DNA from 2 places in the Streptomyces sp. 3330 genome. Region 2 is predicted to be linked to the other one. Evidence: riboswitches for the same ligand, from Rfam matches in the RefSeq annotation. Region 2 holds a riboswitch; the other holds the start of a gene.
The links. Region 2 has a riboswitch for glycine ahead of gcvT (glycine cleavage system aminomethyltransferase GcvT). Riboswitches for the same ligand answer to the same signal wherever they lie in the genome.
Positions count from the first base shown of each region.

Region 1: it holds a riboswitch for glycine, as region 2 does, so the genes downstream of both, gcvP (aminomethyl-transferring glycine dehydrogenase) here and gcvT (glycine cleavage system aminomethyltransferase GcvT) in region 2, are expected to answer to the same signal.

Region 1 covers NZ_JAVDVA010000023.1:132,896-137,100, reverse strand. Annotated here, with positions in the region: gene J2X68_RS31460 (DNA polymerase IV) at 1-1,198, shown strand, start outside; gene J2X68_RS31455 (nucleotidyltransferase domain-containing protein) at 1,299-1,760, shown strand; gene J2X68_RS31450 (PRC-barrel domain-containing protein) at 1,828-2,199, opposite strand; glycine riboswitch at 2,312-2,407, shown strand; gene gcvP (aminomethyl-transferring glycine dehydrogenase) at 2,591-4,205, shown strand, end outside.
Region 2 covers NZ_JAVDVA010000012.1:42,395-46,599, forward strand. Annotated here, with positions in the region: gene glyA (serine hydroxymethyltransferase) at 1-712, opposite strand, end outside; gene gcvH (glycine cleavage system protein GcvH) at 727-1,104, opposite strand; gene gcvT (glycine cleavage system aminomethyltransferase GcvT) at 1,222-2,364, opposite strand; glycine riboswitch at 2,565-2,664, opposite strand; gene J2X68_RS20895 (AAA family ATPase) at 2,838-3,527, shown strand; gene J2X68_RS20900 (enhanced serine sensitivity protein SseB) at 3,606-4,205, shown strand, end outside.

The sequences.
Region 1 (4,205 bases), on a different contig from region 2:
TCTGGTGCCGCGCTTCGCGTTCTACCGGTCGATCAGCGAACAGGTCATGGGGCTGCTGCGGGCGCTGTCGCCGCTGGTGGAGCCGCTGAGCCTGGACGAGGCCTTCGTGGACCTGGACGCCGGGGGAGCGGCCTGGGACAGCGACTCGGCGCGGCTGGCGGGCATCAGGCTGCGCGCCGACATACGGGCCGTCACCGGGCTCACGGGTTCGGTGGGCCTGGCCTCCTGCAAGATGCTGGCGAAGATCGCCTCGGAGCAGGCGAAGCCCGACGGGCTGGTGCTCATCGAGCCGGGGACCGAGCGGGCCCTGCTCGGCCCGCTGTCGGTGCGGACCCTGCCGGGGGTCGGGCCGGCGACGGGGGACCATCTGCGCCGGGCCGGGATCACCACGATCGACGAGATCGCCGAGGCGGGTGAGGACGAGCTGGTGCGGCTGCTGGGCAAGGCGCACGGGCACGCGCTGTACGCCATGGCGCTGGCCCGCGACGACCGGCCCGTGGTGGCGGAGCGGGAGGCCAAGTCGGTGTCGGTCGAGGACACGTACGACGTGGACATCCATGACCGGGTCCGGGTGGAGCTGGAGGTGCAGCGGCTCGCGGACCGGTGTGTGCGCAGGCTGCGGGGCGCCGGTCTGTCGGGGCGGACCATCGTGCTGAAGGTGCGGCGGTACGACTTCTCCACGCTCACCCGGTCCGAGACCCTGCGCGGGCCCACCGACGATCCGGCGGTGGTCCGGGAGGCGGCGGCCCGGTTGCTGGACCCGGTGGACACGACCGGCGGGGTGCGGCTGCTCGGGGTGGGCGTCAGCGGACTGGCCGACTTCACGCAGGAGGATCTGTTCGCGCAGGCCGCCGAGGACCTGGCCGACGGGCCCGAGGAGGAACTCGCGGACGAGCCCGTGGGCGAGGTGCCGGTGCCGGTCGAGCGTCAGTGGCGCCCGGGACACGATGTGCGGCATGCCGAGCTCGGCCACGGATGGGTGCAGGGCAGCGGGCTGGGCCGGGTCACCGTGCGGTTCGAGACGCCCGAGTCGGAGCCGGGACGGGTGCGCACCTTCCGGACCGACGATCCGGGGCTGGAGCCGGCGGAACCGCTGCCGCTGGTGCGACGAAGACCTGACGACGAGGGCGGGGCCGCGGTGGCGGCGCCGTCAACGCAGCCGAAGGCGTCGGAGGCGGAGACCGGGAACTCCGCGTGAGGCGGATCAGTTACACAGAGTGAAGCGGTTCGCAGGGTGGGGTGGGTCGAAGCGGTGGCGGTGTCCCGTGCGGTGACACCGGTGACGGATGGGGAGCTGCATGAAGCTGCACGAGGGCCGGTTCGCGGATCCGGCCGGGGTGTCGCCGGAGCGCGAGGCCGAGATGCGCCGGGTGGTGGACCGGCTCACCCGGTGGGCCGGGAACCGGAGCGACGTGGTGGGGCTGCTGCTCGTCGGATCCTTCGCGCGGGGGACCGCGGGGCCCGACTCGGACGTGAACCTCGTGGTGCTGTCGACGGCGCCCGCCCGGTACGCGCAGGACGCCGGGTGGGCACGTGAGCCGGCCCTGGGGGAGGCGATCGGGATCCGGGAACGCGGGTCCGTCACCGCATGGCGGTATGCGACCGCCGCAGGGCTGGAGGTCGAGGTGGGCGTCGGTTCCGTCCGCTGGGCGCGGACCGATCCGGTCGACGCCGACACCCGGAGAGCCGTCACGGACGGCGCCCGGCCGTTGTACGACCCGGCCGGGATTCTCGGGGCGCTGATACGGGCCTGCGGCTGACGTGACTCACACACGACCGGGACGGCCGGTGCGACGGAGGCGGCTGAGCGGGGGAGGGACGGAAGGCTCAGCTGTCGTCCGTTCCCGCCAGTCGGCCGAAGTCGTGGTCCGGAAGCGGGGGAGCGGCGCCCACGTCGAGGCCGTAGTGGTGGTAGAGCTGCAGTTCCTGTTCCGGGGAGAGGTGGCGGCCCACGCCGAAGTCGGGAGCGTCCTTGATCAGGGCCCGGTCGAAGGGGATGTGCAGGGTGCCCTCGACCAGTCGGCTGGGCTCCAGGGGAACGAAGGCGTCGCGGGAGAACAGGCCGGTGCGTATGGCCGCCCACTCCGGGACTCCGGTGGCGTCGTCGAGATAGACCTCGTCGACGGTACCGATCTTGGCGCCGTTGCGGTCGAACGCCTTGCGGCCGATCAGGTTGCGCGGATCGATGTCGGTCTGCACGGGCCCTCCACTTGGTCGCAACTCATCCGTAAGCACTACAAAAGAGCACATTGGGACGAGTGGCCACTCGAGCGAGTCTCATTGACCCCGCTGGTAGTCTGACAATGGCTGCTGACACCGCGCGGGAGAGTCCTCCGGACATCACCGGAGGCGCCGAAGGAGCAAATCCTCCCCGGAATCTCTCAGGCTCACGTACCGCACGGACGAGGTCACTCTGGAAAGCAGGGCGGGTGCCGACGGCGTCGACGGTTCCCGCTCTCACCGACGGTGAAAGCCGGGTCCCCTCGGGCGACCCGGTGAAGCTCTCAGGTTGAGATGACAGAGGGGGAGGCCGTCCGGGTACCCACCGTGGTGACCCTCGAAGGTCGTGTCAGACCAGGAGGCCTCCGTAATGACCGCCCATCGCATTCCGCTCGCAGAGCTCGAGCAGGGAATTCCCTTCGAACAGCGCCACATCGGGCCCGACCTCGAAGCGCGGGCCAAGATGCTCGCACAGGTCGGCTACGGCTCGCTCGACGAGCTCACCGCCGCGGCGGTCCCGGATGTGATCAAGAACGCCGACGCGCTGGACCTGCCGGGTGCCCGCACCGAGGCCGAGGTGCTGGCCGAGCTGCGTTCGCTGGCCGACCGCAACCAGGTCCTCGACTCGATGATCGGCCTCGGCTACTACGGGACGTTCACGCCGCCCGTCATCCTGCGCAACGTCATGGAGAACCCGGCCTGGTACACGGCCTACACGCCGTACCAGCCGGAGATCTCCCAGGGCCGGCTCGAGGCGCTGCTGAACTTCCAGACCGTGGTCGCCGACCTGACCGGGCTGCCGACCTCCGGTGCGTCGCTGCTCGACGAGGGCACCGCTGCCGCCGAGGCGATGGCGCTGTCCCGGCGCATGGGGAAGAACAAGAAGGGCCTCTTCCTCATCGACGCGGACGCCCTGCCGCAGACCATCGCCGTGATCGAGACCCGCGCCGAGCCCGCGGGCGTGGAGGTCGTCGTCGCCGACCTGAGCGACGGCATCCCGGCGGAGATCGCCGCCCGGGAGATCAACGGCGTGCTCGTCCAGTACCCCGGCGCCTCGGGTGCCGTGCGTGACCTCAAGGCGCTCGTCGACCAGGCGCACGGGCTCGGCGCGCTCGTCACCGTGGCCGCCGATCTGCTCGCGCTGACGCTGCTGAAGTCGCCCGGCGAGCTGGGGGCGGACATCGCCGTCGGCACCACGCAGCGGTTCGGTGTGCCGATGGGCTTCGGCGGGCCGCACGCCGGTTACATGGCCGTCCGCGAGCAGTTCGCGCGCAGCCTGCCCGGGCGGCTGGTGGGCGTCTCGGTGGACGCCGACGGGCACAAGGCCTACCGGCTCGCGCTGCAGACGCGTGAGCAGCACATCCGGCGCGAGAAGGCCACCAGCAACATCTGCACCGCGCAGGTGCTGCTCGCGGTGATGGCGGGCATGTACGCCGTCTACCACGGCCCCGACGGGCTGCGGGCGATCGCCCGGCGCACGCACCGGTACGCCACGATCCTCGCCGCCGGGCTCGAGGCCGGCGGGGTCGAGGTCGTGCACGGGTCGTACTTCGACACCCTGACCGTGCGGGTTCCGGCGAAGGCCTCCGCGGTCGTCGCCGCCGCCCGGGAGCTCGGCGTCAACCTGCACCTCGTCGACGCCGACCAGGTGTCGATCGCCTGCGACGAGACGACCGCCCGGGCGCAGGTCCTCGCCGTCTGGGCCGCCTTCGGCGTGGAGGGCGACATCGAGTCGCTCGACGCGGCCACCGCGGACTCCCTGCCCGCCGGGCTGCTGCGGTCCGACGCGATCCTCACGCACCCCGTCTTCCACCAGCACCGTTCCGAGACCGCGATGCTGCGCTACCTGCGCAGGCTCGCCGACCGCGACTACGCGCTGGACCGGGGCATGATCCCGCTCGGCTCCTGCACGATGAAGCTCAACGCCACCACCGAGATGGAGCCGGTCACCTGGCCCGAGTTCGGTCAGCTGCACCCCTTCGCGC
Region 2 (4,205 bases):
CGCCGCCGCGGGGTCCGCCCAGCGTCTTGTGGGTGGTGGACGTGACCACGTCCGCGTACTCCACCGGGTTCGGGTGGAGACCGGCCGCGACCAGGCCCGCGAAGTGCGCCATGTCCACCCACAGGAAGGCCTCGACCTCGTCCGCGATGCGGCGGAACTCCGCGAAGTCCAGCTGCCGCGGGTACGCCGACCAGCCGGCGATGATCACCTTCGGGCGGTGCTCCTTGGCGAGGCGCTCGACCTCGGCCATGTCGACCAGACCGGCGTCGTCCACGTGGTAGGCGACCACGTCGAACTGCTTGCCGGAGAAGTTCAGCCGCATGCCGTGGGTCAGGTGACCGCCGTGCGCCAGGTCCAGGCCGAGGATCGTGTCGCCGGGCCGGGCCATGGCGAACAGGGCGGCCTGGTTGGCGGAGGCGCCCGAGTGGGGCTGCACGTTGGCGTACTCGGCGCCGAACAGCTCCTTGATCCGGTCGATCGCGATCTGCTCGGCCACGTCGACGTGCTCGCAGCCGCCGTAGTAGCGGCGGCCCGGGTAGCCCTCGGCGTACTTGTTGGTCAGGACCGAGCCCTGCGCCTCCATCACCGCGAGCGGAGCGAAGTTCTCCGAGGCGATCATCTCGAGCGTGGACTGCTGACGGTTCAGCTCGGCGTCGACCGCGGCGGCGATCTCCGGGTCGAGCTCGTGCAGGGGCGTGTTCAGGACGGACATGCGTCTACGACTCCTCAGCCGGCGGTGAAGGCGGTGTACTCGTCGGCGGAGAGCAGGTCGTCCTGCTCGCCCGCCGTGCGTACCTTGAACAGCCATCCGCCCTCGAAGGGAGCGGAGTTCACCAGCGCCGGGTCGTCGACGACGTCCTGGTTGACCTCGACGATCTCGCCGGAGACCGGCGCGTACAGCTCGCTGACCGACTTGGTCGACTCCAGCTCGCCGCAGGTCTCGCCCGCGGTCACCGTGTCACCGACCTCCGGGAGCTGTACGAAGACCACGTCACCGAGCGCGTTGGCCGCGTGCTCCGTGATGCCGACCGTCGAGACGCCGTCCTCGGCGACCGACAGCCACTCGTGCTCCTTGCTGTAGCGCAGCTGCTGGGGGTTGCTCATGGCTTGAATTCTCCTGTACGCGGGAGGGTGCTGGTGAATAGGGGACTGCGGAAACGCACGTGAGCGGCGGAAGTGTGCGCAGCGTCACGCGCGGGCGGGCGTCGACGCGCCCAGTGTCTACTTCTGGCGCTTGTAGAACGGCAGCGCCACGACCTCGTACGGCTCGTGGCTGCCCCGGATGTCCACGCCGACGCCCGTGGTGCCCGGCGCGGCGTGGGCGGCGTCGACGTACGCCATCGCGATCGGCTTGCCGAGGGTGGGGGAGGGGGCGCCGGAGGTGACCTCGCCGATCACCTCGCCGCCCGCGACGACGGCGAACCCGGCGCGCGGGACCCGGCGGCCCTCGGCGACCAGGCCGACGAGGACGCGCGGGGGCTGCGACGCGGCGCGCCCGGCGGCGGCCTCCAGCGCCGTGCGCCCGACGAAGTCGCCTTCCTTCTCGAACTTCACCACCCGGCCCAGTCCCGCGTCGAACGGGGTGAGGGAGGTGCTCAGCTCGTGCCCGTACAGCGGCATGCCCGCCTCCAGGCGGAGCGTGTCCCGGCAGGACAGGCCGCAGGGCACCAGCCCGGCGCCCTCGCCGGCCTTGGTCAGCGCCTGCCACAGCTCGACGGCGTGCTCCGGCCGCACGAACAGCTCGAAGCCGTCCTCGCCGGTGTAGCCGGTGCGCGCGATGAGGGCCGGGACGCCGGCGACGGTGCCGGGCAGGCCCGCGTAGTACTTCAGGCCGTCCAGGTCGGCGTCGGTGACGGCCGCGAGGATGCCGGGGGACTCGGGGCCCTGCACGGCGATCAGCGCGTAGGCGTCGCGGTCGTCGCGGACCTCGGCGTCGAAGCCGTCGGCGCGCTCGGTCAGCGCGTCCAGCACGACCTGCGCGTTGGAGGCGTTGGCCACCACCATGAACTCGGTCTCGGCGAGCCGGTAGACGATCAGGTCGTCCAGGATGCCGCCGTCCGCGCGGCAGATCATCGTGTAGCGGGCGCGGCCGGCCTTGACCGCCCCGATGTTGCCCACCAGGGCGAAGTCGAGGAGGGCGGCGGCCTGCGGGCCGGTGACGGTGATCTCACCCATGTGCGACAGGTCGAAGAGCCCGGCCCGGGTGCGGACGGCGTGGTGCTCGTCGCGTTCGGAGCCGTAGCGCAGGGGCATGTCCCAGCCGGCGAAGTCGGTCATCGTCGCGCCGAGCGCGCGGTGCACCGCGTCGAGGGCGGTGTGGCGCTGCCCGGCGTTCTGGTCGGATGCGGGGTCGGTACTGCTCATCGGGCGTTCGTCTCCCAAGGCGACGGGATCCCCCCGGTGCGCGCGCAGCGGGGCGGGCAGGCACGGGGGAAGGCGAGGTCGTTCCTCCCCATCTGTCATCGGAACCTGAGAGGTTCGCCATGACGATCCGCGAGGGGATCGACCATGACTTGCACCTTGGGTGGGACCGCTGGAGACAGCGGCCCGCTTTTCAGATGTGCCTCGCCCGCGCGGTAACGGGGCCTGAGAGATTCAAGGGAGGGACTTGCTCCTTCGGCGCCCCAGCGAAGCTGCTGCTGAGGACTCTCCCGCGCGGATTCAAACGGCCGGTATGCAGTTGGCGCGGCCATCATTGCACGGCTCGCCCCGATCACGGCAGGCCGCATCTGTAACCGGCTTGTGTCGGTACGCGCACGAAATCGCCGGGCGCGGCGCATTACCTTCTCTTTACGCTCGGTGGGGATGAGGACACCATCTGACCCCAGGGGAGGACGATCACGGTGAACAGGACGACCAGGGCGAGGTCCACGGCATTCGCGACCGGCTCGGGGCTCGCGCTGCCCGCGCAGCCCGTCGCCCCGGCCCGGGAGGCGCGCGGCCCCCGGCCGGCGCCCGTCGTCCGCGACCTGCGCGAGCGGGCCGGCCGCAGCCCGCACGGCCTGCTCTTCGGCCCCCGGGACCTGGTCGTGGTCACCGGCCTGCCCGGCAGCGGCAAGTCCACGCTCATGCGGCGGACCGTGCGGGGCGTCCGCATCGACTCCCAGGACACCCGGGACCGCTGGGACGCCCGTACCCCGCGTTTCCTGCCCTACGGCCTCTACCGCCCCCTCGTCCGGCTCGCCCACTACGCCGGACTGCGCCGGGCGCTGCGCGGCGGCGAGGGCGTCGTCGTGCACGACTGCGGCACGCAGGCCTGGGTCCGCGACTGGCTGGCCCGCGAGGCCCGCCGCCGCGGCGGCACCCTCCACCTGCTGCTGCTGGACGTCGGCGCGGACACGGCGCTGGAAGGGCAGCGCGAGCGCGGCCGGGGCGTCTCCCGGTACGCGTTCCTGCGTCACCGCCACGCGGCCGCCCGGCTCGCGCGCTCGGTGGAGAAGGGCCGGCTGCCCGCGGGCTGCGGCTCGGCGGTGCTGCTCGACCGCGCGGCGGCCGACACGCTGCGGCGCATCGGGTTCAGGGACTGAGGGCTCCGGCGCGACCCCCGGTACCCGCTAGCCTTTCCGGCACAGCGAAGTGAGTGGTTCTCAGCAGGCGGTAGGCAGATGGATTTCCCCCCGGCGAACTTTCCGACGGACTTCTCCGCGGACTTTCCGGCGCAGGCGCACCCCCATCCGCACGGCGGATGGCCCGGCAACGAGCTGGAGGAGGTGCTCTCCGTCTCCCTCGGCGTGCCGGGGGCCGGCGGCCGGATCGTCGAGGTGCTCGGACGCAGCTTCGTCTGGGTGCCGCTGCCCGGCGGCGGCGGCCCGCACAGCGGCCCCCTCGACTTGCCCACGATGGAGATCGAGGGCCAGGTGTACGTGCCGGTCTTCAGCTCCGAGGAGCAGTTCCGGCAGGTCGTCGGCTCGCACATGTCGTTCACGATCGCGCCGGCCGTCGAGTTCGCCCGGGGGCTGCCCCCGCAGGTGGGCATCCTGGTGAATCCGGACGGCGTGGTCGGCGTCCCGCTGCCCCCGCCCGCCGTGGCCGAGCTCTGCCGGGCCGGCCGCACCCCGCTGGACGGCGGCGCGGCGGGCGGCCGGGTCCGGCTGTACGAGCCCGACTGGCAGGACGACCCGGTGGACTTCCTGGCCGCGGCCTCGGCGGAGTTCGAGGCCACGGGCGTGGTCCGCACGGCCCGCCGCTGCCTGGCCGTCATCGAG